One region of the Clostridium intestinale genome, then DNA from elsewhere that is predicted to be linked to it. Evidence: a T-box and tRNA genes for the amino acid it is inferred to sense, from the RefSeq annotation. Region 1 holds a T-box; the other holds one or more tRNA genes.
The links. A T-box is a leader RNA that pairs with one kind of tRNA and senses whether it is charged. The one in region 1 lies ahead of thrS (threonine--tRNA ligase), so its partner is inferred to be a tRNA-Thr.
Positions count from the first base shown of each region.

Region 2: it encodes a tRNA-Thr, which carries the amino acid that the T-box ahead of thrS (threonine--tRNA ligase) is inferred to sense. The anticodon was not compared.

Region 1 covers NZ_CP121166.1:2,980,032-2,996,519, reverse strand. The annotation lists gene P8F83_RS15390 (homoserine dehydrogenase) at 151-1,362, shown strand; gene thrS (threonine--tRNA ligase) at 1,389-3,326, opposite strand; T-box leader at 3,385-3,589, opposite strand; gene P8F83_RS15380 (hypothetical protein) at 3,711-4,487, shown strand; tRNA gene P8F83_RS15375 (tRNA-Leu) at 4,793-4,876, shown strand; tRNA gene P8F83_RS15370 (tRNA-Gly) at 4,882-4,956, shown strand; gene P8F83_RS15365 (HNH endonuclease) at 4,989-5,393, opposite strand; gene P8F83_RS15360 (hypothetical protein) at 5,605-6,273, shown strand; tRNA gene P8F83_RS15355 (tRNA-Arg) at 6,322-6,398, shown strand; tRNA gene P8F83_RS15350 (tRNA-Gln) at 6,407-6,481, shown strand; tRNA gene P8F83_RS15345 (tRNA-Gly) at 6,533-6,606, shown strand; tRNA gene P8F83_RS15340 (tRNA-Lys) at 6,613-6,688, shown strand; gene P8F83_RS15335 (MurR/RpiR family transcriptional regulator) at 6,827-7,573, shown strand; gene P8F83_RS15330 (glycoside hydrolase family 1 protein) at 7,698-9,140, shown strand; gene P8F83_RS15325 (PTS sugar transporter subunit IIB) at 9,167-9,466, shown strand; gene P8F83_RS15320 (PTS sugar transporter subunit IIC) at 9,531-10,853, shown strand; gene P8F83_RS15315 (PTS sugar transporter subunit IIA) at 10,984-11,301, shown strand; gene P8F83_RS15310 (sensor histidine kinase) at 11,450-12,388, shown strand; gene P8F83_RS15305 (response regulator) at 12,385-12,756, shown strand; gene P8F83_RS15300 (polysaccharide deacetylase family protein) at 12,783-13,670, opposite strand; gene P8F83_RS15295 (DUF3298 and DUF4163 domain-containing protein) at 13,861-14,580, shown strand; gene P8F83_RS15290 (sensor histidine kinase) at 14,930-15,808, shown strand; gene P8F83_RS15285 (response regulator transcription factor) at 15,819-16,439, shown strand.
Region 2 covers NZ_CP121166.1:3,108,516-3,125,003, forward strand. The annotation lists gene rplK (50S ribosomal protein L11) at 1-412, opposite strand, end outside; gene nusG (transcription termination/antitermination protein NusG) at 498-1,019, opposite strand; gene secE (preprotein translocase subunit SecE) at 1,053-1,286, opposite strand; gene rpmG (50S ribosomal protein L33) at 1,323-1,472, opposite strand; gene tuf (elongation factor Tu) at 1,644-2,837, opposite strand; tRNA gene P8F83_RS15990 (tRNA-Thr) at 2,899-2,974, opposite strand; gene sigH (RNA polymerase sporulation sigma factor SigH) at 3,067-3,684, opposite strand; gene P8F83_RS16000 (NYN domain-containing protein) at 3,766-4,275, opposite strand; gene rlmB (23S rRNA (guanosine(2251)-2'-O)-methyltransferase RlmB) at 4,295-5,098, opposite strand; gene P8F83_RS16010 (Mini-ribonuclease 3) at 5,170-5,577, opposite strand; gene cysS (cysteine--tRNA ligase) at 5,886-7,286, opposite strand; gene proS (proline--tRNA ligase) at 7,394-8,830, opposite strand; gene ispD (2-C-methyl-D-erythritol 4-phosphate cytidylyltransferase) at 9,120-9,794, opposite strand; gene P8F83_RS16030 (PIN/TRAM domain-containing protein) at 9,814-10,905, opposite strand; gene P8F83_RS16035 (nucleoside triphosphate pyrophosphohydrolase family protein) at 11,228-11,626, shown strand; gene disA (DNA integrity scanning diadenylate cyclase DisA) at 11,659-12,723, opposite strand; gene radA (DNA repair protein RadA) at 12,739-14,103, opposite strand; gene nagB (glucosamine-6-phosphate deaminase) at 14,302-15,030, opposite strand; gene P8F83_RS16055 (GntR family transcriptional regulator) at 15,027-15,749, opposite strand; gene P8F83_RS16060 (hypothetical protein) at 15,873-16,034, shown strand; gene P8F83_RS16065 (glutaredoxin family protein) at 16,175-16,402, shown strand; gene P8F83_RS16070 (NADP-dependent glyceraldehyde-3-phosphate dehydrogenase) at 16,454-16,488, opposite strand, start outside.

The sequences.
Region 1 (16,488 bases):
TATATTAATGTGCTTTATTAGCTATTTCTGCTTATCTTATAGTAGAAGTAGTTTTTTTATTTCGCTATAAGTAAGCTGTTTAATAGTGTAGCTTTAGCTGTTTTTATATTTGGTAAAAGGCCACTTTTAAATAATAAGGGGGCTTTTTTTATGGCAAAAATTGCATTAATGGGTTATGGAGTAGTAGGAAGTGGATTAATAGAACTAATAGATAATAACAAAAGCAAGATAGACAATTTAGAAGTGTCTTCAATACTTGTACGATGTTTAAGCAAACATGAGGATAAAAAGTATAGTGAATATTTGACTGATAATGTTGAGGAGTTTTTTAGTCAAGAAAGCGATATTGTAGTTGAGGTCATGGGTTCATTACATCCAGCCTATGAATATGTGAAAAGGGCACTACAAGCTAAAAAACATGTGGTAACTGCAAATAAGGATCTTATAGCGGAGTATGGGGGAGAACTATTATCTTTAGCTAAAGAGAGTGGAGTGACGTTGAAGTTTGAAGCTTCTGTAGGTGGAGGAATTCCTATTTTAAAACCACTAATAGAATCTTTAGAAGGAAATAGTATAAAGAGTATAAGAGGAATATTAAATGGTACTACTAACTATATTTTAACTAAAATGTACAATGAAAATATTGATTATGAAGAGGCTTTAAAAGAAGCTCAGGCTTTAGGGTTTGCTGAGGCTAATCCTGATTCAGATGTCTTAGGATATGATGCTGCAAGAAAGCTTGCTATATTATCCACTATAGCCTATAAGAATAGAATATCATGGAAAAATATAAACATAGAGGGTATAAATAATTTAGAAAGACAGGATTTTATATATGCAAAGGAGCTTGGGTATAGAATAAAGTTAATAGCTGAAAGTATAATGGAGGGAGATCAGGTGTATGCCTCTGTAAGACCAGCCTTAGTTAAAGAAGGAAGTATACTTTCTACTATTAATAATGAAGTTAATGGAGTTGTGTTCCATGGAGATGCAGTGGGAGAGGTTAGCTTTACTGGAAAAGGAGCTGGAATGCTTCCAACAGGCTCAGCTGTTTTTGGGGATGTTTTAGATATAATTAGAGGAAGAAAAGAAACTTCTGAGAATTATCTTAATGAAATATTAGTAAATAGATATATAGATAGTGAGGTAGGCGTTTTAATAAGGATAAAAACAGAGGAAAAGAAAAGTGTTATTAAAAAGTTAAGATTAGAATTCCCGGATCTACAATTAGTAGGGGAAAAGAGAGATGAGCTGGCATTATATATAAATACTTTAGGTGAAAGCAAAATACAGGAGGCTTTAGAGCGACTAAAACTTGATGGGAATATAACTTCTTTTAAAAAGTTACTTAGAGCAGTTTAAATAAAAAAGAGGCCTAGGCCTCTTTTTTAGTTCTCTTTACTAGCTATTTCTTGAGTTATTCTGTTAACAAAGGATTCTAAAGATAGAGCACCTTCGTCTCCATTTTTTCTGCTTCTAACAGAAACTTCTTTATTTTCAGCTTCTTTTTCTCCAACTACTATTATATAAGGAGATCTTTCTAATCTTGCTTCTCTTATCTTATAACCTATTTTTTCTGCTCTATAGTCAACTTCAACTCTAACACCCTTGTTTAATAAAGTTTTGCTAACTTCTTCAGCATAGTCATTATACTTATCAGATATAGGAAGTATTTTAGCTTGAACTGGAGCTAGCCAAGTTGGTAGAGCACCAGCATACTTTTCTATAAGCATAGCTAGAGTTCTTTCATAACAACCTATAGAACTTCTGTGGATTATATAAGGAGTTTTCTTTTCTCCATCTTTATCAACATAAGTCATCTGGAATCTTTCAGCAATAGCAAAGTCAATTTGAACTGTTATTATAGTATCTTCTTTACCATGAACATTCTTAAATTGAATATCTAGCTTAGGACCATAGAAAGCAGCTTCATCATCAGCTTCATAAAAATCAATATTTAGATGATTTAAAATATCTCTCATTAAGTTTTGAGTTTTTTCCCAAGCTTCAGGGTCATCTATATATTTTTCTTTATTTTTTGGATCCCATTTAGAGAATCTATAAGTTATATCATCTTGAATTCCTAAAGTTGTCATTACATATTTTATTAAATCTACAACTCCTTTAAATTCATCTTCTAATTGTTCAGGTGTAACTATTAAGTGACCATCAGCTAAAGTAAATTGTCTAACTCTTATAAGTCCATGCATTTCACCAGAAGCTTCATTTCTAAATAAAGTAGAAGTTTCTGCATATCTTTTAGGTAGATCTCTATAGCTGTGTTGTTCAGCATTGTAGATTGTATATTGGAACGGACAAGTCATAGGTCTTAAACCAAAAACCTCAACATCATTTTCTTCATCACCTAAAACAAACATACCATCTTTATAATGATCCCAGTGACCAGATATTTTGTAAAGATCACTTTTTGCCATTAAAGGTGTTTTAGTTAACAAATAACCTCTTTTTTCTTCTTCATCTTCAATCCATCTTTGAAGAACTTGAATTATTTTAGCTCCTTTAGGCATTAATAGTGGAAGCCCTTGACCTACATTTTCATTAGTAGTGAATATTCCAAGCTCCCTACCAAGTTTGTTATGATCTCTTCTTTTAGCTTCTTCCAAAGCCTCTAAGTGAGCATCTAACTCAGATTTTTTAGGGAAGGCAGTAGCATAAACTCTAGATAACATCTTGTTTTTTTCGTTTCCTCTCCAGTAAGCTCCAGCAGATCTGATTAATTTAACTGCTTTAACTGTCTTAGTGGATAAAAGATGAGGACCAGCACAAAGGTCTACAAATTCTCCTTGCTTATAGAAAGATATAACCTCATCTTCAGGAAGATCGTTTATAAGTTCTATTTTATAAGGTTCATTTTTTTCTTCCATTAGTTTTAAAGCTTCTGTTCTTGGAAGTTCAAACTTTTCTATTTTTAAATCTTCTTTAGCTATTTTAGCTATTTCTTTTTCTATTTTGTCTAACTCATCTTGAGAAAAGTTTCCATCTTTATCGAAATCATAATAGAAACCATTTTCTATAGAAGGTCCTATAGCCAGTTTTGTGTCTGGATACAATCTTTTAACTGCTTGAGCTAACATATGAGAAGCAGTGTGTCTAAAAGCAGCTTTCCCTTCTTCGGAGTCAAATGTGCATATACTTAGTTCAACATCCTCATTAACTACATAACGTAAATCAACCACATTTCCATTAACAAGACCACAACATGCAGCTCTAGCTAAACCTTCACTGATACTTTTAGCTATTTCATAGACTGACAAACCAGATTCAAGTTCTTTTATAGATCCATCTTTTAAAGTAATTTTAACCATTTTATTTTATATCTCCTTTCAAATTTAAATAACAAAAAAACTCCCGTCCCAATAAAAATAAAGGGACGAGAGTATTAATTCCCGCGGTTCCACCCTAAATTGCTAACTAATAGCCACTTAAGAAAATCGTAACGTGATTATAACGGACTTTATTAGGGTCACTCAGAGGTGGTTTTCAGCTGAACATATTTAAAGATACTCACACCAATGTATCTTCTCTCTGAAAATATAAAAAAGCTTACTCTTCTCATCATAGAATTTCAATATTGTTTTAGATAATTATAGTTTTAAAAATTTTGTATGTCAATAGATTAGAAAAATTAAAAGCAATCTTTTATAGATTGTCTCATATAATAAATCATATAATTACTGGAGGAAGAAATATTGATTCTTTTAAGAGGGCTAGTAGCTGGTGTATTTACAATAATACTTAATTTTTTACTATCTAAGTATAGAGAGTTAGTAATATTATATATACCAAACTTCACTAAAAAGTATATATATGAAGATTTAGAAGAAAAGTATAGCAGCTATTTAATTGTATATTATTTAATGGCGTGGTTAATATATCTAGTGTTATTTTTGATAATAGTTAATTTTTTTGATTTGATTGGATTAAATGCAGGGTTTGATATGATGAACACCATGGTTGTAAGGAAAGAATATTGGATATTTCCAGCGTTAATCTTTTCTCTACATCTCTCAAACATAATAGTTAAAAGACTTTTTAAAGCAATACTAGAAGAATCTTATGAAGAATTTATAATTTTTATGTTCTGTAAACAAAGATGTTTTACTTTAAAGGAAATGATAATAAGAATATATTTTAGCTCTAAGATATATAGGATTTATTCTAAAGTTATACTTATTGTATTGTCAGTGTATATCTTTTTAGGTATGCTTTATTATTCAAATATAAATGATCAAGGTATCATTATTAATAATTACCTTTCAATATTAGAAAAAAAGTATAGTTATGATGATATAGGAATTATAGTTGAAGAATATAGCTGGAAGGAGCATAAGTTTACTCTAGTGTTTAAGGATGGATCCATATGGAATAGTTCAGGAATACTAACAAGTTCTAAATCGGAAGAAAATTATAAATTAATGAAGAGTATAGAGGATAAAAGTGAAGTGAAAGCTATAGAATTGAAATAAATATTTTAATATTATATATAGATGGTATTAAAATCAATGTCGAAAAATAATTGATAGAAAGTTGTTTCAAATATATTGACGAATTATGGTGAAAAATATATAATTTAACTATACAAAAGATAATTAATAAATACTAAAGAATACGTGTATAAAATACTATATTAAATTTAATAAAAAAACTAATGAAGGATCAAGATCGGTGGTTATTATATAAGATAATCACCGATTTATAATTTTTCCATTAAATTAGTAAATTTTTTATTGATTTCTTGTTAAATACATGTATAATATTAAATGTAGAAGTTGCAGATGTGGCGGAATTGGCAGACGCACTAGACTTAGGATCTAGCGCCTACGGCGTGGGGGTTCGACTCCCTTCATCTGCACCAAATATGCGGAAGTGACTCAATGGTAGAGTGTCACCTTGCCAAGGTGAAAGTTGCGGGTTCGAATCCCGTCTTCCGCTCCAAAAAAAGAAACAGCTAAAGCTGTTTCTTTTTTTTACGATAATTTTAATGCTAATTGAGCTAATTTCAAATCTTCTAACATTTCGTAGGTGTAAAAGTAATTGCCCATAAGATAGAATACAATATCCTCTTTTAGGTAACCTTCTTTATATAACTTTAAACTTTTAGTTAGTTTTTTAAAGGAGTTATTGGAGATGTTAAGAATATTTGATAACTCATAGACCGTATAATATTCTTTTGGTAATATATTTAAAAGCTTATTCTGTAACTCTAACTTATACTTAAGGTCTGTTTCCTCACATCTATGTGGACCATTTTTACCTCGATGATGCTCTTGACATAGATATTTATAATTTAGAGGGAAGTCTAATCCACCTTCACTTCTGTGAACAATGTGATGAATATCAGCTTTTTTTCCACAAATCTCACAATAATACAATCAACTAACACCTTCCTATTCAAAATATTTTATTTACTAATATTATATGATATTGGGAGTAAAAGTTCAATCTATAGAAGTGAATATGAAAATATGAACATTAAAGATTGGATAGGATGAACTAAAAGTAATTGGAGAGCTTGAAATAGGGTAAATAATACTATATACTAAAGTTATAGATATATTAAAAATGAGGGTGATGAATTTGAGGATGCAATTTAATTCATTTGACTACTGGAAAGAACAGATAAACAAAAGCAGAACTATAAGAGGTCATGTATTTGTAGATGAACCTATAAATAAGAAAACTGTATATCTCCATAGCCTTATTTTTTGTAAAAATACTGGTATAGAGAATGTATGGGCACCATTTCCAAATGCTAAAGCATTATTAGGATATATACAATATTCTTTTTTGCAGGAAGCCTTTTATAAGTGGATATACAGCAGGGAAGAAAAGATCAACTTTATTCCATACAATACAACCGAAGAAGTGATTAGTAAAGCTGCTAGAGATAAAAAAATAACAAGTAAAGAAGAAAATAATATGAGAAGGCATTTAAATATGATAAAAAAATGCTGGGATTTAAGTGAAGATAGAATTCTTTTAGAACTTAGAAAATTCTCCATAGATTTTAATAAGACGTGGCTAGGGGACAATACTGAGTTCATATATTTAAAGACTTTTTCTAAAGCTGAGGACTTGGGATCTTTTGTATTAGAAACTGGGAAATTATTAAATACTGATAATAAAATTGAGGATAAAATAGGCATGGATGAAAACAATTTCATAAGAGTCTGTAAAACAGCATCTTCTATTAAAAAGAGTGGAGAAGAGCTTAAGGACATCCTAGCTAAAAAGCTTACTGAAATATTATAAAAAACTTGACATTTATTTTATGAGTAAATATAATAAACAATGTGAGTTGCGTCTTTAGCTCAGCTGGATAGAGCAACGCCCTTCTAAGGCGTGGGCCAGGGGTTCGAATCCCTTAAGACGCACCAGTTTTTTTTGGGATGTCGCCAAGCGGTAAGGCACCGCACTTTGACTGCGGTATTCGTAGGTTCAAATCCTGCCATCCCAGCCAAAAAAACTTGACAAGATTATGCATAATATGTATAATAATTCTTGTGTTATTGCGGGTGTAGCTCAATGGTAGAGCCCTAGCCTTCCAAGCTAGTTACGTGGGTTCGATTCCCATCACCCGCTCCATTTTATGCACCATTAGCTCAGTTGGTAGAGCACCTGACTCTTAATCAGGGTGTCCCCGGTTCGAACCCGTGATGGTGCACCAGAAAAGAACTATGTTAACATAGTTCTTTTTTTGTTGTCTTAAATTATATCTATTTCATCCAATAATTGTTTCAATGATACTAATATGTTAAAATATACGTAATGCAATTCCAAAATGAACTTAAATAGGAGTGATATAATGTTTAGTCCAGAGGAAATACAATCTTTAAATGAATTAGAGTTCCTACTATATAACTACATAAGTAAAAATAAAGATAAAGTTATATATATGAGAATAAGAGATTTAGCTGATGAAGTTCATGTATCAACAACAACAATATTGAGATTTTGCAAAAAAATGAATTGTAATGGATTTGCAGAGTTTAAAGTTAAACTAAAGATGTTTATTGAGGAAGAAGAAGGCAAACTTTTAAATGATGATAAAAGCACTTTTATAGAATTTATGAATAGAGCAGCAACAAAGGATTTTGAGGATTCAATGAAAATGGCTTGTGATGCAATATACAAGTCAAGTAATTTATTAATTATAGGAATAGGGAATTCAGGAGCTATTGCTACTTATGGTTCTCGTTATTTTGCATCTTTAAATAAATTTGCAGTATATATAGATGATCCATTTTATCCTGTAAGCGGAGAATACTTAGATAATGGGGTAACAATTGCTTTATCAGTATCAGGGGAAACTCCTACTATAATAAATCATGTAACAAGATTAAAGAAAAAAAATAGTACTATTATAAGTATAACAAATAGTAAAAGTTGTACTTTAGCTCAGATGTCTGATATAAACATATCCTATTATGTGCAGTATGAAACTTATAAGTACTTTGATATAACAACTCAATTACCTGTAATGTATATATTAGAAACATTAGCAAAGCGTGTATTTAATTTAACTCAAAAGGATAAAAATAAGCAACTATAATAAAAAACAACTTGTTTTTTTAAGGTAACTTATTTTTAGGTAAAAAACTAGTTTTTTTAACCCTTAAAACCATTTACAAATGTTTTGGAAACGAATACTATAGTGGTGAGAGGGGGAGATCAGAATGATATATAGAAAGCTTGATGAATTTAGTCCCGATTTCTTATGGGGATCTGCGTCAGCAGCATATCAAGTAGAAGGAGCATGGAACGAAGATGGTAAAGGACCATCCGTATGGGATGAGTATGTTAGAATTCCCGGTACTACATATAAAGATACCAATGGAGATGTAGCAGTAGATCATTACCATAGATATAAAGAGGATGTTAAGCTTATGGCTGACATGGGATTAAAGGCTTATAGATTTTCGATAGCTTGGAGTCGTATATTTCCTCAAGGTAATGGCGAGGTAAATGAAGAAGGTTTAAAATTTTATGATAATTTGATAAATGAATTAATACAATATAATATAGAACCTATCATAACTATTTACCATTGGGATTTACCACAAGGTTTGCAAGATCAATACGGAGGATGGGAGTCAAGAAAAATAATTGATGATTTTAATGAATATTGTATAGCTCTATATAAGAGATATGGGGATAGAGTTAAGTATTGGGTAACATTAAATGAACAAAATGTTTTTATAACTCATGGATATGAGAAAGCTGTACACCCACCGAAAGTTACTGATAAAAAAAGAATGTATGAAGCAAACCATATTGCAAGTTTAGCGAATGCTAAAGCTATTCAATCTTTTAGAAAATATGTGCCAAATGGAAAGATTGGACCAAGCTTTGCATTTTCACCAATATATGCGTTTAGCTCAAAACCAGAAGATGTACTAGCATTAGAAAATGTTGAGGAAATAAGTAATTATTGGTGGCTCGATGTGTATTGTTGGGGAGAATACCCTAAAATAGCATGGAAATATTTAAATAAATTAGGACTAGCACCAACTATAGAAGATGGGGATATAGAGTTATTAAAAGCAGGAAAACCAGATTTTATGGGAGTTAATTATTATAGAAGTGGAACAGTTGAAATGAATCCTTTAGAAGGTGGAGTTGAAGAAGCTGTTGCAAAGATGAATACTACTGGGAAAAAAGGTACTACTGCTGAAAGTGGCGTTCCTGGAGTATTTAAAAGTAAAAACAATCCTTATCTAGAAGCTACGAATTGGGATTGGGAAATCGATCCACAAGGGCTAAGAATTGGAGTGAGGAGATTGACAAATAGATACAAATTGCCTATACTTATAACTGAGAACGGTTTAGGTGAATTCGATACTCTTGAAAATGACAATGTAAACGATGACTACAGAATAGAGTATATAAAAAAACATATAGAAGCATGTCAAGAAGCTATAACTGATGGAGTTGAATTAATAGGATACTGCACATGGTCTTTCACAGACTTATTGAGTTGGTTAAATGGGTACCAAAAGCGTTATGGATTCGTGTATGTAGATAGAGATGAAAATGATGAAAAAGACCTAAGAAGAATAAAGAAAAAGAGCTTTCATTGGTACAAGAATGTAATAAAAACAAATGGTCAGCAATTATAATTTATATATCGAAAGGGGTTTTTATTATGAAAAAAATCTTATTAGTATGCGCAGCAGGCATGTCAACAAGTCTTTTAGTTAATAAAATGAACAATGCTGCAAAAGAAAAGGGGGTGGAAGTAGAAATAACAGCTCTGCCAGTATCAGAAGCAGATAAGCTTACTGATGAAGTGGACATAGTGCTTTTAGGACCACAAGTTCGCTTTCAAAAGCCACAAGTTGATGCTTTAGTTAAGGGAAGAATTCCTGTTGAAGTTATCGACATGAGACTTTATGGAACTATGAATGGAAAAGCTGTTTTAGAAAATGCATTATCAAAAATCTAAGAACTTATAATTGGGTAAATTATTTAAACTAATCTTAAAGATTAGAATGATGGAGGGGATCAAATTGAATAAACTTGAAGCTGTAATGGAAAGATTACTAGTTCCAATAGCTACTAAACTTAATGCGCAAAGACATGTATGTGCCGTACGTGATGCGTTCATATTAACTTTCCCGATTACTATGGCGGGAGCAATAATAGTATTATTAAACTTCGTTGTTTTGTCACCAGATGGATTTATAGCTAGCTTACTACATTTAGGTGATATATTCCCTAACTTAAGCTCAGCACAAGCAATATTCTCACCAGTTTTAAGAGGATCTAATGATATATTAGCTCTTATGATTGTTTTCCTAGTAGGAAGAAATGTTGCTTTAGCTCTTAAGGGAGATGATTTGTTAGCAGGTCTAACTTCATTCTCAGTTTACTTTATAGTATATCAACCAGCTAAATCTTTTGAAGGTGTAGCAGGAAACTATATTTCAACTCAATATTTTAATGCACAAGGTTTATTCGTTGCATTAATAGTAGGACTTATTGTTGGTGAACTTGTAACTAAATTAGGTAGATCTGACAAGTTACAAATCAAAATGCCAGATCAAGTACCACCAGCAGTTGCAAGATCATTTAAGATATTAATTCCAATAATCATGGTAACAGTATTATTTGCTGTAATCAACTACTTAATTACTTTAGTATACGCTGATGGTCTTCATGCTTTAGTTTATAAAGTTATACAAGCACCATTAACTGGATTAAGTAACAGTGTTGTAACAGTTATAATCCTTGCAGTTGTATCTAACTTCTTATGGATATTAGGTATACATGGTCCAAACACAATTGCTGCAATCAGAGATACTATGTTTGCAGAAGCTAACAATGCTAACTTAGCATATGTTAATGCTCACGGTTCAGCATGGGGAGCACCTTACACAGCTACATGGGCACTAAATGATGCTTTTGCTAACTATGGTGGTTCAGGATGTACTTTAGGATTAATAATAGCTGTATTCTTAGTTTCTAAGAGAGCTGACTATAAAGATATAATCAAACTTTCAGTTGCTCCAGGATTATTTAATATAAACGAACCAATAGTATTTGGTCTTCCAGTTGTATTAAATCCAATGTTAATAATACCATTTATATTAGCACCAGTTGTTAATATACTTATAGGATATACATTTATATCACTTAAGATTATTCCTCCAATAGCTTATGGTGTTCCATGGACTACTCCAGGACCATTAATAGCATTCCTAGGCTCAGGTGCAAACTTTGGAGCATTACTAGTAGGTTTCTTATGTTTAGCTGCAGCAACAGTAGTATACTTACCATTTATAATGGCTGCTAATAAAACTGTAGCTGGATCTGAAGAAGCTACAATGTAATTATAAAAAATCTATCAGGGACTGCGTTAGCGTCCCTGGTTTTTATAATACAGATAATAATTTAACACCCAGTATTGACAATAAGTTTTAGTTAATACGCAGTAAAATAAAAATAAAGGGGACATATTGTATGGAAGAAATGGAGTTAATTGCATTTAATATCATTAGTAATGTGGGAATGTCTAAATCTTTAGCAATGGAAGCATTACGTGAAGTAAGAGGCGGAAGCTATGAAGTTGCAAAGGAAAAGTTAAAAGAAGCTGATACTTATATGGTAGAAGCACACCATTCTCATGCTGATTTAATTCAAAAGGAAGCATCTGGAGAAAAGGTTGAATTTTCTTTAATTTTGATGCATGCTGAAGATCAAATGCTTAGTGCAGAAACTATAAAAGAATTAGTTAGAGAAATGATAGAAATGTATGTTGATTTAAAAGGAAATAAATAATACTAGATTAAAAGCTGTGTATTTATAATGCACAGCTTTTAATCTAGTATTATTTTAGTTTATTTATTATAATACGATAATATAAATATAGAGGCTCTTTAATTCATTAATTTTAAAAGGTATAATAAGGTTTAGAAAGAGGGTTTGTATGTTTAATTTTGTTAAATTAAATTATAGGGAGTTAATTATTGCTTTAATTTTTACTATTACTTTTATATATTTAAAAACAAAGGCAATCAAACTTGAAAAAGATAATAATGAGTTGCGATTAAAAGTTGAAAAACTTGAAAATAAGATTATATTAGACGAAAATGAATATAAAAAGTTAAACAATGATAATAACGAGTTTATATCGCTAGTTTCCCATGAATTTAGAACTCCATTAACATCAATAATGGGATTTACTAAAATAATAAGAAAGAAATTTTCAAGACATGTAATTCCAGCTCTTGAAGATAAAAAATTAATGGAATCAAATGAAAAGTTAAGTTACCAAGTGGAACTTATTAAAGGAAATCTAGAAATAATAATATCAGAATCGGAAAGACTAGCATTAATGATAGAGAATATATTAGATACTACTAAAATAGATTTTGGAAATGAACTTGGAAAATGTGAAAAATTAAGTATAGAGACTATTATAAATAAAGTAATTCTTTCAACGTATTCCTTAATAGGAGAAAGAGATATAGAAGTATTTGATTTAATTGAAGCTAATATACCTTACGTGCATGGAGACGAACACAAGATAATGCAAATACTTATTAATTTATTAAGTAATGCATTCAAATTTACTAACGAAGGTGAGATTGTAATTTCTGCTAAAAGGCAAGATGAAGAGTTTATAATTATAGAAGTAAAGGATTCTGGGATAGGGATTCCAGAAAAATATCAAAATTTAATTTTTAATAAGTTTAAGCAGGTTGAAAGCAAGGATGGAGATAAACCTAAGGGAACAGGATTGGGACTCTATATAACTAAAAATTTAGTCGAACAACATGGGGGAACAATAGGTGTAAGAAATAATGAGACAAAAGGCTGCTGCTTTTTCTTTACATTACCAATATATAAAGGAGAAGAATTATGAAAATAAAAATATTGATAGTTGATGATGAAGCACCAATTAGAATGTTATTAGAACAAACACTAGAAGAGATAGAAGAAGAGTTTGAACTGTATAGAGCGAAAGATGGCGAAGAGGGATTAAAAATAATATTACAAGAAAAACCAGATATAGTATTTCTAGATGTTATGATGCCTGGATTAACTGGATATGAGGTCTTGGATAAAATTAAAGATAAGGATGAATTAAAAGATATTAAAATAATACTTTTAACAGCAAAAGGAAGTACTGAAGAAATAAAGATGAGTAACAGATATAATATTTATTTATATATAACTAAGCCCTTTGATCCAGATTTCATAGTTGAAAAAACTTTAGAGCTATTACAATAAGAAAAAGCAGGAAAACTCCTGCTTTATTATTTTACAATAAGAAGAGTTTTAAATTGTTCTAAGTTATAATTTCCATTTACATATTGTCTTTTTATATGAATGGGACTATCATTTCGAGAAGCGATTCCTCCATCTAGGTCAAAAGCCATGTTATAACCGGCCTCTTTAACAGCCTTTTCACTATATTGATTATATTTACTATAAGGATATATAAATACAGTTTGAGGTTCGCCTAAAAGATTCTCTAAAGCTAATTTAGAATCTTTCAATATTTTAAGTTGCTCTTCATAACTAAATTCATCTAAGGACTGATGCTTTGTAGTATGAGATACAAACTCAATCCCGTTCTTATGCATTTCTAAAATTTGATCTTTAGATAGATAAAAGCTATCATTAGAAAAATCAGTGATTAATGCAATAGTAGCATTTTGTAAGTAGTTTTTCAAAATAGGATAGGCTAATGTGTAGTTATTGGAGTACCCATCATCGAATGTAATCAATACAGACTTTTCAGGGACTGACTTATTATTTAAAATATAATCATTGAATTCTTTCATAGTAAGTGTAAAATATCCATTATTTTTTAGATAGTCCATTTGTTCTTTAAACTTTTCTTGAGACACATATAAAGTATTTGTTTTATCATCTCCTATAGCATGATAACATAATACTGGAATTCCTTTAGGATTAATGAGTGTCTTTCCTTCAAATCTATCCACTATCTTAGGTTCTTCTGCTGGTTTGTTAGTAGTTTCATCAGAAGTAGAAGAGTAATCAATTGGAGTTTTGTTATCGTTTTTATTAGTTGATGAACTTGTATAAGTGCTAAAGTGAATAACTCCATATATTGTAACAGGAATAGCTAATATTAATAACGCTATTATGTATACTATGAGCAAATTCTTTTTTTTCATAAAAGTATGTCCTCCTAATTTGTATCTAAAAAGATTATAACATAAAAATATGAAGAAAAAATTAAATAATATGAATAATAATCCACAAAATCTGTGGATTAATTGTGGAAAACTTGTTGATTACAGTGTTAATAATCTACAGAATTCTGCAAATACTAACCTATGAATATGTTAATAAGGAGGGCAATAAATGAAAAAAATATTGAATTTAACTCTATTATGTCTAATGATGAGTACTTCCGATATTGCTAGGGCTGTGGAAAAAAATGTGGATATGTCATTTCAATGTGAAAAAATAGTAATTGAGGAAAATAAGAAAGACATAAATATGGAGAGTATAAAAGGAGAAATAAAAACACCTACAATTACAGCTCCAAATAATAATTTTACTAAAGATATAAATCAAAAATTAAAAGATTGGAATGATAGTTGGGTAAAGGATTTAGAAGATTTAGCTCAAAAGTATGAACAGGAATCAAAAGATGATAACATTCCATTTCGTCCTTTTGAGGTTGATAGTGTTTATTCTATACAAAATCAGAAATGTCCATATTTAAGTTTTTATATTGATTATTATCAATTCACAGGAGGTGCTCATGGCATCACTACAAGAAAAACCTATAATTATAATTTAAACGATAATAAGGAGCTAGCATTAAAAGATTTATTCAAAAAAGGATATGATTATAAAGATATAATAAATAAAGAAATAGGTAATCAGATCCAAAAAAATAAAGAAAACTATTTTACAGATAAAAATGGTTTTAAAGGGATAAGTGATAATCAAGCATTTACTTTTAATGATAAAGAAATTACTATATACTTTCAGCAATATGAAATTGCTCCATATGTTACAGGCATACCAACCTTCAATATTCCTAAAAGTCTTTTAAAAGATGGATTGATTTAAAGTTATAACACAATGGATGTTTAAGAAGCATTCATTGTGTTATTATAATATTAGAATATCCTAATATTATAATATTATAATGTTATAATGTTAGGACAAGTTTGAGGTGATTAAGATTAAGCTTTTTAAGTATTGTCATTTAATTTTTAAAGTATTAATAGGTGTTTTTATTTTAATTATCTATATAAATTTATCTATAGAAGATTATAATAAAAACATTACTTTATATTTATTATTTTACATGTCTATTAATTTAGTTTTTTATATAACTAGCAATAAGTTAATAAAAGTAAGTTGTTTATTATTAGATATAGCCTTGATTTTATATCTTACGCTTAATATAAATTATATGTTTATTATTTTGCTTTCTCAGATAACAGGGGAATTATATGAAATAGATGATAAATTAGATAAGGTAGGAACTCTTATTTTAGTAACAGTTGGATTTTTTATGGGAGTAGAGTATGGAGCAATATATTATTTATTGTTAAGTATAACCTATCTATCTTCAAGAAGTATTTCTTTTTATTATGAAGAGAATAAAAAGCTTCTTCAAGAAATACAAGGTCATAAAAAAATATTAAATGAATATGGAAGAATAATAGAAAATTCTAAGGAATTTGAGAGACAAGCAATATATACATCTCTTTTAGAGGATAGAAATAAACTAGCTCAAGAGATGCATGATAAAGTTGGACATGTTATAGCAGGTAGTATTATGCAGCTTGAAGCTGCAAAACTTCTTATAAATTCAGATAGTGAAAAATCAAAAACGTTACTTGAGAGTTCTATTTCAGTATTAAGAAGTGGGGTAGATGATATTAGGTTAACTTTAAGAGGACTAAAGCCCATAGAAGAAGAACTAGGAATAAATAGATTGAAGTTTCAGGTTGAAAAATCATTAAAAGAAACATCCATAAAAGGATATGTGAATATCAATGGGGATTTAGGAAAAATAAATTATACAAAATGGAAAGCAATAATAGAAAACACTAGAGAAGCTTTAACTAATAGTTTAAAGTATTCAAATTGCAGAGGTTTTTGGGTAAATATTAATGTTATGAATAAGATGATAAGAGTTGAGCTTAAAGATGATGGAAATGGAGAAGAGAAAGTAGTAAAAGGTATGGGACTAAAAGGTATGGAACAAAGATGTGAAGATATAGGTGGAAAGCTTGTTATAAATGGAGATTATGGTTTTTCTGTTATAATGCTACTACCTGTTTAATGGAGGATATATGATTAATATAGTTATAGTTGATGATGATGCTTTAATAAGGGAAAGTTTAAAAATAATCTTGTCTATGAATGAGAATTTAAATATAATTGGAACTTTTGATAATGCACTAAAAGCTATGGATGAGTGTAAAAAGCAACCAATAGATATTGTTTTGTTAGATGTTAGAATGCCTATTATAAATGGTGTAGAGGCTACTAAGGAATTTGTGAAGTTTAAAAATACAAAAGTTATAATCCTTACAACATTTGATGAAGATGAATATGTTAGAGAAGGAATAAGAAACGGTGCTTCAGGATATCTATTAAAGAATACACCACCAGAAGAAATTGTTGATGCTATAAACTTGGTTTATAGAGGGAACAATGTTTATGGAAGGGAAATAATAGATAAACTCAAAGAATCTTTAGAAAATAAAACTTCCATAGATAGAACTTTATTTACAGAAAGAGAACTTCAGATAATGGAGCTTATTTCTGAGGGCTTATCTAACAAGGAAATATCTAATAGGTTATTTATATCTGAAGGAACTACAAAAAATTATATAAGTAGTATTTTAAGCAAGACTTCTTTAAATCATAGAACACAAATAGCCATTTATTATCTAAAAGGCAGAATGTAATATGACTAAAGTAATAAAAGAATTATGACCTTCTCCACTAACATTGGAG
Region 2 (16,488 bases), 130 kb from region 1:
TTACTCCCATGCTTCTAGCAGTACCTTCAATCATACTCATTGCAGTTTCTACTGATGCAGCATTTAAGTCTGGCATTTTTAACTCAGCAATTTTTCTTACTTGTTCTTTAGTTATTTTTCCAACTTTAGTTCTGTTTGGAACTCCTGAACCACTTTCTAGTCCTAATTCTTTTTTAATTAAAACTGCAGCTGGTGGAGTTTTTAATATAAAGCTAAATGATCTGTCTTGATACACTGTTATAACAACTGGTATTATTAAACCAGCTTTATCAGCAGTTTTAGCATTAAACTCCTTACAGAATCCCATTATATTAACTCCATGTTGTCCTAATGCTGGACCAACTGGTGGAGCTGGTGTTGCCTTACCTGCAGGAAGTTGAAGTTTTATCATTCCTGTTACTTTCTTAGCCATGTGTTATTCCTCCTATACTGTGGTAATACGGACTTTAGCCCTCCCACTTAATTAAGACCATAGTCTTTATTGATAAAAATTAGTATTAAACTAATCTTTCAACCTGATTTAATTCGGCTTCAATAGAAGTCTCTCTACCAAATAATTCTGCTAAAGCTTTCACTTTACGCTTTTCTGTGTTTATCTCAACAACAGTAGCAAGCATATCCTTAAATGGTCCTGATACTATTCTTACGCTCTCTCCAACCTCTAAATTAATCTCAACAGGCATATCAACTACACCCATAGAATCAACTTCTTCATCAGTTAAAGGAACAGGTTTTGATCCAGGTCCAACAAAACCTGTAACTCCTCTTGTGTTTCTAACAACATACCAAGATTCGTCACTCATCAACATTTTTACTAAAACATATCCTGGAAACTTCTTCTTTAGAGATATTTTTTGTTTTCCATCCTTTTCTTCGATAACTTCTTCCATAGGAACTTGTATATCCTGAATTAAGGACTCAAGAGCTCTATTCTCTATAGTTTTTTCAATGTTTGCTTTTACCTTATTTTCATATCCAGAATATGTGTGTACCACATACCATCTAGCTCTTTCACTCATATTATCAGGATGAATAGCTCACCCAAACCTCCCTTATTTTAATTTTAAAATAATTTCAAAGAGGTTTTTAAAAACAAGGTCTAAGCCACCAACTAGCACAACATATGCTAGTGTAAAGGCAATTGTAGCTATTAAGGCTTTTTTTGCTTCATTTTTATTAGGCCAAGTTATTCTATTAACTTCACCTTTAACCTCTCTAAAGAACTTAACAATGCCTGCTTCCCTTTTAGGTGCAGACTCTTTTTTAACCTTGCCATTTACAGCCATTATTATTCACATCCTTAAAAAAAGCTGAGAACTTTATTACTTAGTTTCTCTGTGAAGAGTATGTTTTTTGCAAAATTTGCAGTACTTTTTAACCTCTAATCTATCTGGGTCATTTTTCTTGTTCTTCATTGAGTGGTAATTTCTTTGTTTGCAATCTGTGCAAGCTAAAGTTATCTTTACTCTCATTGTCTGCACCTCCAGTTTTTTTCTATATACAGCATAAGCTTTGTATTAGTATAAGCTTTTACCTTACTATGTCATTCACTTCATAACATTATCACAAATAAATTACAAAGTCAACATTTTATCACTATGTAAAGGACTAGGTTAGAGAACCCAGCCCTTAAACATCTTGTATTATTTAACTATAGTAGTAACAACTCCAGAACCTACAGTTCTTCCGCCTTCTCTTATAGCAAATCTTAATCCTTCATCCATAGCTACTGTTGTTATTAATTCAACATTCATATCTATATGATCTCCTGGCATTACCATTTCCATTCCATCTGGTAATTTGATTGATCCTGTTACGTCTGTTGTTCTGAAATAGAATTGTGGTCTATATCCATCAAAGAATGGTGTATGTCTTCCGCCTTCTTCTTTCTTTAATACGTAAACTTGACCTACGAATGCACTATGTGGGTTTACTGATCCAGTTTTTGAAAGTACTTGACCTCTTTCGATATCTGTTCTTTGTACCCCTCTTAATAATGCTCCTATATTATCTCCTGCTTGTGCTTCATCTAGTAACTTTCTGAACATTTCTATTCCTGTTACTACTACTTTTCTTCTATCTTCACTTAGTCCAACGATTTCTGCTTCGTCTCCTACGTGTAGTATTCCTCTTTCCACTCTTCCAGTCGCAACTGTTCCTCTACCAGTAATTGTGAATACATCTTCTACTGGCATTAAGAATGGTTTATCTGTTGCTCTTTCTGGTGTTGGGATATAGCTATCTACTGCATCCATTAACTCTAAGATTGGTGCTATTTTAGCTTCATCTGTTGGGTTTTCTAATGCTTGTAATGCTGATCCTTTTATTACTGGAATATCATCTCCTGGGAAGTTGTATTCACTTAGTAATTCTCTTACTTCCATTTCTACTAACTCTAATAACTCTTCGTCATCTACCATATCTGCTTTGTTTAAGAATACTACGATATAGTCAACTCCTACTCTTGATGCTAGTAATATATGTTCTCTTGTTTGTGGCATTGGACCGTCTGCTGCTGATACAACTAAGATAGCTCCATCCATTTGTGCTGCTCCTGTTATCATGTTCTTTACATAGTCAGCATGTCCTGGACAGTCTACGTGTGCGTAGTGTCTGTTTTCTGTTTGGTATTCTACGTGAGCGGTATTTATTGTTATACCTCTCTCTTTTTCTTCTGGTGCCTTATCTATATCTGCATAGTTAAATGCTTCTGCAAACCCTTTTTTTGCTAATACTGTTGTTATTGCTGCTGTTAATGTTGTCTTACCGTGGTCTACGTGTCCTATTGTTCCAATATTTACGTGTGGTTTATTTCTTTCGAATTTTGACTTAGCCATTTTTATTTTCCTCCTTACTAATTAAATAAACTTTGCCTAGCGTTTTGTATTTTAAAAAAATTGGAGCTCACGATCGGGATTGAACCGACGACCTCCGCCTTACCAAGGCGACGCTCTACCTACTGAGCTACGTGAGCAACTTAAATACATATATGTATAATATATATACCAATTATAAAGTTTACTATCCAATTTGGTATTTGTCAATATATTTGAATTAAAATAATTGCTATAATTTGAGACATTTTTCAAGTTTCCTTTTCACCCTCTGAAGGGCATTATCTATTGATTTAGCATGTCTATCTAAATCACAAGCAATCTCTTGATATGACTTACCATCTAGGTAGGATGTTAACACTTCCATTTCTAATTCTGTTAAGGCATTAGAAATCTCTTTTTCCATCCTCTCTATCTCTTCTTTACTTATTATCAACTCCTCAGGATCTGATATCTTAATTCCAGATAAAATATCTAATAAAGTTCTCTCAGACTCCTCTTCATAAACAGGTTTATTCAAAGATATATAAGTATTTAATGGTATATGCTTCTGTCTAGTAGCTGTTTTGATAGCTGTAATTATCTGTCTTGTTATACAAAGTTCCGCAAAAGCTCTAAATGAAGCTAATTTATGAGGGTTAAAATCTCTTATAGCCTTATATAAACCTATCATTCCTTCTTGATATATATCTTCTTTGTCCGCACCAATTAAGAAATAAGATTTAGCCTTTGTTTTTACAAACATTTCATATTTGCTAATTAGGTATTCTTGAGCCTCAATATTACCTTCCTTAGCCTCAACAGCAACATCTTCATCTAATCTATTCTTAAAATCAACATTTCTTTCCATAGACCTTTCACTATAACCCAAAGTACTCCCCCCTCATATGCCACTATTTAAGAATTAAAGGAGCTAATAAAATATTAGAATTTAACTTCTTCTCATCTTTTCCAACTTTTTCAATACCTCTTTATCTATACTGTCTTCCAAAAGATTTTTACTTCCCTTAGTTACTTTTTTAGTTTCACTTATTATTTCTTTTTCCATATTAACTATAATGTGATAAAACTCTAATGAAGATACTCGTATGGCTCCCCTTTGAAATATGGTTTGTTGCTCCAACCAATCAGATGTCACAACTAAAACCTCGAACCTTCTTCCCAGCTCATTTACTTGTCTCTCTATGTAATTATCCGCGGTTTCGCCATCTTTTGTAAAAACAACCGACAGTCTTTTATCCACTTCTTCTTTATTCTCCAGATTTCCTTCAACCTTATGTGCATCAAAGACTATATTTATATTACAATCTTCATAATTAGCATAATTGTGGAGAGTTTCTATAAGCTGTTGTCTAGCTGACTCGTAACTATACTCTTTAATTTTTTTGAGATTTGGCCAACTATTGATAACATTATATCCGTCAACAAATAAAATTTTCAAAACCCTATCACTCTCAAATCTATCTTTTTGTTATTCGAGATTTTAAAACCTCATACATCATTATACCACCTGCAACAGAAGCGTTTAAAGAGTTTATTTTGCCCACCATAGGAATTTTAACAAGTTTATCACATTTCTTTAAAGTTAAGGTAGATATTCCTCTTCCTTCACTGCCTATTATAATGGCACAAGGTCCAGAAAAATTAGTATTATAACTATAATCTTCTCCATTTATATCTGCACCATAAACCCATAAACCTTGTTCTTTTAGTTTATCTATTGCTACATTAATATTAGTTACCTTTGCTATTTTCATATGTTCAACAGCTCCAGCTGAAGATTTATATACAGTTGGAGTTACACCTACATTTCTTCTTTTAGGTATTATTATTCCATGCACACCACATAACTCAGCAGTTCTTACTATAGATCCTAAATTATGAGGATCTTCTAATTCATCTAAAATAACTATAAATGGATCTTCTTCTTTTTTCTTAGCATACTCTATTATATCGTCTATTTCTGAATATTTAAAAGGAGTTACTACAGCCATAACACCTTGATGTGACCCCGTTTCGCTCATAGAATCTAGTTTTCTTTTTTCCACTTCTTTTATAACTATCTTTTTATCTTTAGCTACTTGTATTATTTTTTTTATAGATCCTTCAACATTACCTTTCGCTATTAATAAATATTCTATTGTTCTATCAGATTTCAATGCCTCCGACACTGAGTTTCTACCTTCTATCAAATCTTCTCTAATTGTTTTTTCTTTATTTTCTTTATTTTCTTTATTTTTTTTATATTCCTCTTTATTTGACATCTTTTTCTCCTCATTTTCTATAGTTAACTAAACTTGTATATCTATCTAATTATTAATAAAACAAATTAATTTTATTCCTGCTCTACTGATTTTAATAATATAGTATTTAATCTATCTATCTGATTAATTAAGTATAAATATCCAACAAGAGCTTCAAATCCTGTTGCAGCTCTATATTCAGCTAAATCTGCATTTTTAGGTACTGTAGCTGATTTTGTATTCCTTCCACGTTTATAGATATATATTTCTTCATCAGTTAAATCTGACTCTATTCTCCTAATTATCTCACTTTGAGCATGAGCTTTAACATACTTAATGGCCTCTACATGCAATTTATGTGTAGATAGTTCTTTATTATTATTTAAAATATAATTTCTTATAAATACCTCGTATACTCCATCCCCTACAAAAGCCAATTGAAGTGGATTTAGCATTCTAGCCTCTTCTTTTGTGAATTTTCTATATAATAAGTTTTCCAAAGATTAACTCTCCTTTAACTTTATGATTTACCTACTCTACTTAATATACCATAAACTCATAAGTATTCAAATTATATTAAATATAATTTAAGTTTGTCTTTAAAAACAATGAATTATTAAATTTTTCGGCTGGTTTTCTGGATATCTGGATATCTGGATTTCTGGTTAACCAGTTAACTGGTTATATGGTTATTAAACATAATATTTTATAAACCCAACTAAAATCAACAAAATAATTTTATGTTTGAAATCTGTATAAACAAAAAGAAGCTATAATCTTGAAGGATATATAGCCTCTTTTTAATTGATTAATTAATCTTTTTCCATCTAACACCCTGTGGTGTATCTTCTAATACTATTCCTCTATCTTTTAGATCGTCTCTTATTTTATCTGCTAACGCAAAATCTCTATTTTTTCTTGCTTGTTGTCTATCTTCAATAAGCTTCTCTATTTCTTCTTCTATACTTCCTTTAGTTGATTTTTGAAGTATTCCAAGAGGATCTCCAAGTTCTCTTATAATATCTAATGCCCCTTGAATTGCTTTTCTAGATGAATCAACACTTATATTAGTATTAATATCCTTTACTAAATCAAATAGAACAGATATAGCATCTGCAGTATTGAAATCATCATCCATCTTGTCTATATATCTCTTCCTGTATACATCTAACGAAGTAATATATTTTTCTTCTTTATCATTTATCTCTTCAACACAACTTTCTTCAAGAAGGTTTTCTAGATTAGATACTGCATTGTATAATCTTTCAACAGAAGCTTTTGCCGATTCAAGAAGATCTTCCGAGAAATTTAATTGGACTCTATAATGTCCAGATAACATTAAAAATCTAATTACGTCAGCATCATATCTTTCTAAAATTTCTCTTGCTGTAAAGAAGTTATTTAGTGACTTTGACATCTTTTCATTATTAATATTAACAAAAGCAGAATGCATCCAATAGTTAGCAAAAGTTTTGCCAGTTAACGCTTCACTTTGTGCTATCTCATTTTCATGGTGTGGAAACACTAAGTCTGAACCACCTGCATGTATATCAATGGTATCTCCTAATATATTCTTAGCCATGCATGAGCACTCTATATGCCAACCTGGTCTTCCTTCTCCCCATGGACATTCCCAGCCTGGTTCGCCTTCTTTTTTTGCTTTCCAAATAGCAAAATCCATAGAATCTTTTTTTCTTTCATCAACAGATATTCTAGCTCCAGCTTGTAAATCATCTAAATTCTGTCCCGATAATTTCCCATAAGTAGTGAAGTTTTTAGTACTGAAATAAACATCGCCGTCAACTTCATATGCAAACCCTTTTTGGATTAATTCCTCTACAAACTTTATTATTTCATCTATATATTCAGTAGCTCTAGGATTTACTGTAGCTCTTTTTATGTTTAATCCATCCGCATCTTTATAATACTCTGATATATATTTATCTCCGATTTGTCTTAGCGTAATGTTTTCTTCATTAGCTTTTTTTATTAATTTGTCATCAACATCAGTAAAGTTTTGAACAAATTTTACTTTATATCCTCTGTATTCAAAATATCTTCTTATTGTATCAAACACTATAAAAGTTCTTCCATTACCAATATGAAAGAAGTTATAAACTGTAGGTCCGCAAACATACATCTTTACTTCTCCTTGTGTAATTGGGATAAACTCTTCTTTTTTTCTCGTTAGGGTATTATAAACCTTCATTTTTTCCCTCCTTCTTTAATTTTCATGTATGAAATTTTGTTTACTGTATTATATATGGAAAGCAAATTAACTTTCTCCTATCATATAATAATGATATGCCTTACTTATTAATATGCTCTACCCCAATAAACCATTTTTTCTGCTTTCTTACCACAACATACACATTCTTCTGAGTGTTTTTCTTGCTCAAAAGGAATACATCTTGATGTAGCTCCTGTTTCTTCTTTTATTTTATCTTCACAAGCTCTATCGCCACACCACATAGCTTTTACGAATCCTGGAGTATTTTCTACTATTCCTTTAAGTTCTTCTATATTTTTAGCTACGTAAGTATGCTCATCTCTGTTTTTTCTTGCTTTTTCTAACATATTAACTTGGATATTTAGAAGAAGTTCTTTAACGCTTTCTTCTAAATTATCTAAAGATACAACTGTTTTTTCTAATGTATCTCTTCTAACTAATACACATTGATTATTTTCGATGTCTTTTGGTCCTATTTCTAATCTTACTGGAACGCCTTTCATTTCGTACTCTGCAAACTTCCATCCTGGCATTTTATCTTTATCATCAAGCCTAACTCTAGCTATTTTAGCTATCTTCTCTTTAAGCTCGTTTGCTTTTTCTAAAACACCTTCTTTGTGTTGTGCTACTGGAACAATAACTACTTGTGTTGGTGCTACTTTTGGTGGAAGTACTAATCCATTATCATCTCCATGTACCATTATAACAGCACCTATTAATCTTGTTGTCATTCCCCATGAAGTTTCATGAACATATTGTAACTTACCATTTTTATCTGTGTATTGAATATTAAATGCTTTAGCAAAATTATCTCCAAAGTTGTGTGAAGTACCTGTTTGAAGTGCTTTACCATCATGCATTAAACTTTCTATAGTAAATGTAGCTTCTGCTCCTGCAAATTTTTCTTTTTCAGTTTTTTGTCCCTTCACTACAGGGATAGCTAAAAACTCTTCACAAAAACTTGCATAAACATTAAGCATTCTCTTAGTTTCTTCCATAGATTCTTCAGCAGTAGCATGTACTGTATGCCCTTCTTGCCATAGGAATTCTGTAGTTCTTAAGAATGGTCTTGTAGTTTTTTCACATCTAACTACTGAACACCATTGATTATATAATTTAGGAAGGTCATTATAAGATTGCACTATCTTAGAGTAGTGTTCACAAAATAACGTTTCAGAAGTTGGACGAACACATAGCTTTTCTGTAAGCTTTTCTTCTCCAAAATGTGTTACCCAAGCAACCTCTGGCGCAAATCCTTCAACGTGATCTTTTTCTTTTTGAAGTAAAGACTCAGGAATAAACATTGGCATATATACATTTTCATGACCTGTTTCTTTAAATCTTCTATCTAAATCTTGTTGTATATTTTCCCATATAGCATAACCATAAGGTCTTATTATCATACAACCCTTTACACTTGAATAGTCAACTAACTCAGCCTTTTTTACTATGTCTGTATACCATTGAGCAAAATCTACATCCATTGAGGTTATTGCTTCAACTAATTTTTTATTTTTTCCCATAAAAAATCCTCCTTTAGTTTATAATTATTAAATATAAAAAGAGTCCGCCCTATATTAGGGCGAACTCATAGTCGCGGTACCACCTAAATTTGTACTCTAGTAATGTTAACGGTGTTAAACCGATAGTTTTTCCCTACAACTCCAAAGCGGGTTCGAAACAGTTGAAAATCTTTCAGCCCAGGATTCTCTCTCTTTAATATAGTCTCTACTATTCTTCTTCACTGCTTTTCGTATTATATTTTTCTTTTCATATTATAACTTCTAAAAAAAGTACTGTCAATAAGTTTATCTATACTAATCTTTCTGCAAGTATCAAGTCATCAGGTGTAGTAATTTTTATGTTAGTATAGTCTCCCTCATATATGAATACTTTCTTTCCATAGGCCTCTGCTACCATTGTATCATCTGTAACAGCAAGTTTTTTTTCCCTAACCCATTCATGAGCTTCTAATATCATTTTATAATCGAAAGTTTGTGGCGTCTGAATAGCTATTAAAGTACTTCTATCTGGCGTTTCTTTAGAAAAGCCTGAATTATCAACAATTTTTATAGTATCTTTAGGAGTAACTCCACATGCAGTTGCTCCATATCTCTTGGCGTAATCTATTCCTTCGTCAATGATTCTATTAGATACAAAAGGCCTTGCTCCATCATGTATAAGAACTATTGAAGAATCTTCAATCGCCTTTAATCCATTATAAACAGAATCACTTCGCTCTTTGCCTCCCACTACTACTCTATCTACCTTTAATTCATATTTATCTAGAATTTCCTCTTTGCAATAATCAATTTCATCTTCAGGTAAAACTAGAATAATTTCATGAACATTACCATTATTTAAAAACTTCTTTAAAGTGTAATAAAGCATAGGCTTTTTTTTAAGGTCTAAGAATTGTTTACTTATCTCATTCCCCATTCTTTTACCTTTTCCACCTGCTAATATAATGGCACTTACCTTATTCATTTAATATCCCTTTCTAAAATTAGGCCTCTTTTTGCTTCGCAAATATCATCCTACCAGCAGCAGTCTGAAGAACCGATGTTACTGTAACATCTAACTCTTCTCCTATAAATCTTCTTCCGCCTTCAACTACTATCATAGTACCATCATCTAGATATCCTATACCTTGGCCAGATTCTTTTCCATCTTTAATTATAGGTATTCTCATCTCTTCACCAGGTATTACTACAGGTTTTATAGCATTTGCAAGCTCGTTTATATTTAGTACTGGTACACCTTGAAATTCAGCTACTTTATTAAGATTATAATCATTTGTTACAACCTTACCACCTAATTTTTGTGCTAATTTTAATAATTTTGAATCAACTTCTGCGATTTCTGGGAAATCTCCTTCCCATATTTGAACTTCTATAGCAAGCTCTTTTTGAATCTTATTCAGTATGTCTAAACCTCTTCTACCTCTATTTCTTTTTAGAGAATCTGATGAATCTGATATATGTCTTAATTCATCCAAAACGAAATTAGGTATAACTAAAGGCCCTTCTACAAATCCAGTTTCACATATATCAAATATTCTACCATCAATAATAACTGACGTATCAAGAACTTTAGATATAGCTTTGGTCTTAGCCTTTTTATCCTTTGGAGCCTTTTTCATAGACGCAATTATATTGTAAATATCCTCTTTTTTCTTTATAGCTACATCTGCTCCTATAATTGCACCTATTATATTAAATAATATAAATAGAACTTGCCCAACTACAGGTATTTTCTCAATTCTATTCAGAGGCATACCTACTAAAGATGTTATTATCAAGGCTATGATTACACCTACTGCACCAAAAATAATTTCAGAAGCACTTAACTTTTGTATACTTTTTTCTGCATACTCAATTAATTTAGTAATTCCTTTATAAATATATGGTGATAATAAAAAGAAGATAAGTCCAAATAAAATAGTTATAAAAACTAGAAATGATATTCTACCTAGGGTTGAATCTGAAAAATATCCTAAGTTAACTATATACTTAATTTTCAAAAGTGCATCTCCAATTAAAAGACCTATTGAAAGCCCGATTAGAGAAAATATTATTCTTAATATCTTTTTTAACATATCTTCACCTCCCTCAAAGTAATTATTGACATTTATTACTAAGTTAATACTATATATATAATTTCTTATAAATAATTTGTATTACTCAGCTTTTCAATGTGGTTTTTAATATTATATCACATTCCAAACCTCCATTTATGAAGATTGCATAAAATTTTACCATATTGTTACTAAAAATTTATTCTTTTATCCCCCTATTAAAGATTTTTATATTCTATTATCATTAGAGCATAAAGTTGACGTCTAATCTTTAACTATTATTGACAAAAATGTATTAAAATAATTATAATTATTATAGATAACCAAAAGAGGAGTTGATAAAATGAAGGATGTAATTTTTGACGATTTCCAAAATTCTGTAAACGAATCCTTGCTTAGACACAAGAGCATTTTAGATATATTAAGTAAATATTCCGAATCTCAAGCACGTGTCAACAGAGCTGTTACTAAAGCTGTTACTAGTTGCGGATGTATAAAAATTAATGCCGATAAACAAATTCTTCCTTCTAACGATGATTCTATAGATAGTCTAGATGGATACTTGAATACTCATGTAAGCGGTAAAATATGCGATAGCTGTAGAGAAATCCTTGAACGTGAAATTGGTAATAATCTATTCTATCTAACCTCACTTTGTAATACACTAGACTTAAATCTATATGACATTCTGATAAAAGAACATGATAAAATAAATACATTAGGAAAATTCACATTCAGATAAAATTTTATTATAGGTAGGAACTTTGTTTCTACCTATAGTTGTTTATTTAGTTCAACTTGTTCCTTTATTCTTCTTAATCCATTTCTTATTGCTCTTGCCCTTGCTTCTCCAATACCTTCAACTTGATCTAAGTTTTCTTTGTTTGCCTCAATTATATTTTTAAGTTCTTTAAAATGTTTAACTAAGTTTTCTATAACTGTTGATGGTATTCTCGGTATTTTACTTACTATTCTATACCCTCTTGGAGATATTAAAGTGTCAACTAATGGGACTCCCTCATATCCTAATATCTTTCCTATAGCATCTAAATCTAATAGTTCCTCAGATGATAATGCCTGAATTAATCTATACAATTCATTAAATTCCAAATCAGCTTTGCAGTAATCTCTTATTAATAAAATTCCATCCTGTTCTATAGACCTTACGAGTTCATATAGCTGCATTGAAATAAGACGTCCTTCATTTCCTAATTCAACTATATAACTTTCAATCTCTCCTACTATTCTCATAACCATTTCTGTTCTTTGAATTGCTGTCACCACATCAAAAAGAGTTGTTAAATCTTGAAACTCTAGTAGATTTAAATTATTTTTAACCCTATCTAGAACTGCCACATATTTTTCTAAAGTTTGTATTGCTTGATTGGCTCTTGCTAAAATTACAGAAGTCTCTCTTAATACATATTTTAAATCACCTTTATAGACAGTAATCATATTTCTTCTTTGCGATATAGCTACAGCAATTGAACCTGTCATTTTAGCTACTCTATGAGCTGTTCTATGCCTTGTTCCAGTTTCAAATGTTGGAATAGATGAATCCGGTACTAACTGAGCATTTGCACATACTATTTTTTTAAAGTCAGAACTAACAACTATAGCTCCATCCATTTTTGCTAATTCATAAACATAAGATGGAGTATATTCTGAGTTTATCTTAAACCCACCATCTACTAACTTCATTATTTCTTCGTTATCTCCTAGAACAATAAGCCCTCCTGTTTTTGCTCTAAGAATATTTTCTAATCCCTCTCTAAGATTAGTTCCAGGTGCTACAATTTTTAAAATATTTTTTATTTCTTTATCTTGCTCTATTCTCATATAATCACCTAATCTCTAAAATATTTTATTTATAGCTTCTCTAAGATTTCTTACTCCGTGTATATTTAAAGTTTTTGCTTCAATCTTATCTTTATTTCTATCTGGAATTATTACATTTTTAAATCCCATTTTTTCAGCTTCATTTACTATTCTTTCACATGCTGATATTGGCCTAATTTCGCCTGTTAGACCCACTTCCCCTACTAGCATAACTCTTGGCAGTGCAACCTCTTTATTTTTTATAGAAGATAATAATGCAACAGCAACTCCAAGATCAGCTGTTGTTCCATCTATATTCAAACCACCAACCACGTTAATATATACATCGTATTTATAAAAAGGTATCTTTAGCTTTTTCTCTAAAACTGCAAGTATCAAGCTAAGCCTAGAGTTTTCTATACCTACTGCAGTTCTTCTAGGCATTACTGCCTTAGTCTCCGTTACTAAAGCTTGTATTTCTACTAGTATAGGTCTAGAACCTTCCATTAGTCCTATAACCACCGAACCTTCTTGATTCTCATCTTTTTCTTGAAGGAATAACTTAGATGGGTCAAATACTTCTACAAGCCCTTCTCCTCTCATCTCAAAAACACCAATTTCTCTAGTTGTTCCAAAACGATTTTTCATGGTTCTTAGTATTCTGAATTCTTCCGTTCTTTCGCCTTCAAATGAAAGAACGGTATCCACCATATGTTCTAACACTCTTGGTCCTGCAAGCTCACCCTGCTTAGTTACATGGGCAACAATAAACAAGGGTATATTATTGTGTTTTGCTATTCTCATGATTACGTTAGAGCATTCTTTTACCTGTGAAACTGATCCAGGGGCTGAAGCTATTCCTTCTTTATACATTGTTTGTATAGAATCTACTATAACAAATATAGGAGACAATTCTTTTATATGAGATTCTACTATCTCTAAGTTTGTCTCTGAAACAATGAATAGATTGTTTGACTCTACCCCTAATCTATCTCCTCTAATTTTTATTTGTTCCTCTGATTCCTCACCAGATACATATAATACTTTTCCATATTTACTTGCTATATTTTGGGCTGTTTGTAGTAAAAGGGTTGATTTTCCGATACCTGGATCTCCAGATATAAGGGTTAATGAACCTCTTACTAGCCCTCCTCCAAGTACTCTATTTAATTCTTTTACTCCAGTATCAAGTCTTTCCTTTTCTCCAGATTGTATTTCTCTGATATTTTTAGGTAAACTTATTGTTCCGGATAAAAAGTTTTTATTTCTACTATCATTTTTATTTTCTTTAACTTCTTCTTGAAAGCTATTCCACGAATTACAAGAGGGGCATTTCCCTAACCATTTTGCAGATTCGTAGCCACATTCTTGACATACATACATTGTTTTTATTTTAGCCATATCACACCAACCTTGATTGCTATATTATAACAACTATTAATCATAATTTATGATAACATACATTTTATTTAATTATAATACACTTGCATGGTTTTTATTCAAACCTTAATGGTTTAATTACTTATAATTTATACAAAAAATAAGCTGCTAAAATAAAACATACCTTTTATTTTAAACAGCTTATGATATATAAACTTATTATTTTATTTTTCTAGCAGCATCTTCATCTATTATTAATACTACATCTTTGTGCATTTGTAAGAAAGAAGCTGGTACTTGAGTAGTTATTTTTCCATTAACCACCTTATCCATTATCTCTGCCTTAGATTCTCCACTTACCATTAGAAGTATCTTCTTAGCTTTCATTATAGCGCCTAAACCCATAGTTAATGCTTTAGTTGGAACTTCTTCTTTAGACGCGAAATATCTTGAATTAGCCTCTATAGTGCTTTCTGCTAGGTCAGTTACATGAGTTCCTAAACTTAATGTATCAGATGGTTCATTAAATCCAATATGCCCATTACTTCCTATTCCTAGCACTTGAACATCTATTCCTCCTAACTCTTCTATTCTCTTATCATAATTAACACATTCCTTAAGCATATCCTCAGCTAATCCATTAGGAACATAAGTATACTCTTTTCTTATATTTACATGGTTAAACAGATTACTATCCATAAAATATCTATAACTTTGGTCATGTTCTCCACTTAAGCCTACATATTCATCTAAGTTTACAGTAGTAACCTTTGAAAAGTCTAAAGAGTTGTTTTTGTGCATATCTATTAACTCTTTATACATACCAACTGGAGTTCCACCTGTCGCTAAACCTAATGTTGCCTCTGGTTTTTTACTTATAATTTCTGCTAATTCTTTTGCCGCTACCTTGCTCATCTCATCATAATTTTTTACTACTAATATTTTCATCTTAATTTCCCCTCTCTTCTAGATATATTGACTTGCAATATATACTTGTCACTTCTATAAATTGATTCCTCTATAAATAAAACTTTTTTATTGTCCATAAATGTTCTGCTATATGTTTTTAGTAAAGGGATATCCTTCTTAGTTTTAAATATCTTTTTGTAATTATCATCTATTAATATTGCGCTAACTTCTGATTCTGAATGATCTACAGAATATCCAAACCCCTCTAATATCTTGAACAAAGATCCTTCTAGCATATCTTCATCCATGTATCCGCAGTAATCACAAGGAATATATACAACCTCATTAGCTATAATCTGGTCATCCACTTCTCTTAATCTATTAATTTTGTACAATTTATCAAAAGGAAATAAATCTTTTAAATGTTCTGGAGGTTCTACCATACAAAATTCCACTACTTTAGTTTTGAGAATTCCACCTGTCTTTTTTATAATCTCTGAAAAACTCATCATATCTTCTTGCTTGACTTTAGGTTCACATACAAAAGTTCCTTTACCCTTCTCTCGAATAAGTATTCCCTCTTGAACTAGTTCTCCTAATGCCTGCCTAATGGTCATACGAGAAACTCCATAGTTTTCAGACAGTTCTCTTTCACTATCAATAGTTTGCCCTACTTTCCAAACCCCTAATTTTATCTTCTTTTTAATATCTTCTTTTAATTGATAATATACAGGAATGGGACTATTTTTATCTATCATATTTACTTCCTCCTAAATTCATTATACTAAGTTTTGTTATAGATGTCTAGACCACTATACATTCTTTCCTGAAATAATTTTTTTACTTTTACATAAACTAGTATTTACTAGGAGGTGATAACATTGAATATTAAAGAATCCTTAGTATTTACTAATGTCAAAGGGAAAAATATTCTTCATTCAAGTGACTACAACCTATCTAACTCTATCGAACCCTCTGATTATACTATAAAACAAAATTTAATATTAAATAATAGTATAAAAAACAATGAAAATATTACTTAATTAAAACGTAAAACAATGCACATATAAATCTACTGAAAACATATAATAACAATCAAAAGAGTTGATTTTTATTTTAAAATAATGTAAAATATTATTAATGAATAATTATTATTAGTTATTAAGAAAGGTAGTGAATTTTAATGGTAAAAGTATATACAACAAACTCTTGTCCTTGGTGCGTTAAGGCTAAGACATACTTAAAATCTAAGGATATAGCATTTGAGGAATTAAATGTTCAAGAAGATATGGATGCTAGACAGGAAATGGTTAATAAATCAAGACAAATGGGAGTTCCTGTTTTAGATATTGACGGAACTGTTATTGTTGGTTTTGACAAACCTGCAATAGATACTGCTTTAAATCTATAAAATTAAAAATAATAAAGGAAGCAATAAATTGCTTCCTTTTTTGTTTAATTTTTATTCTATATTTAAAACGACTGCTTTTGGTCTAG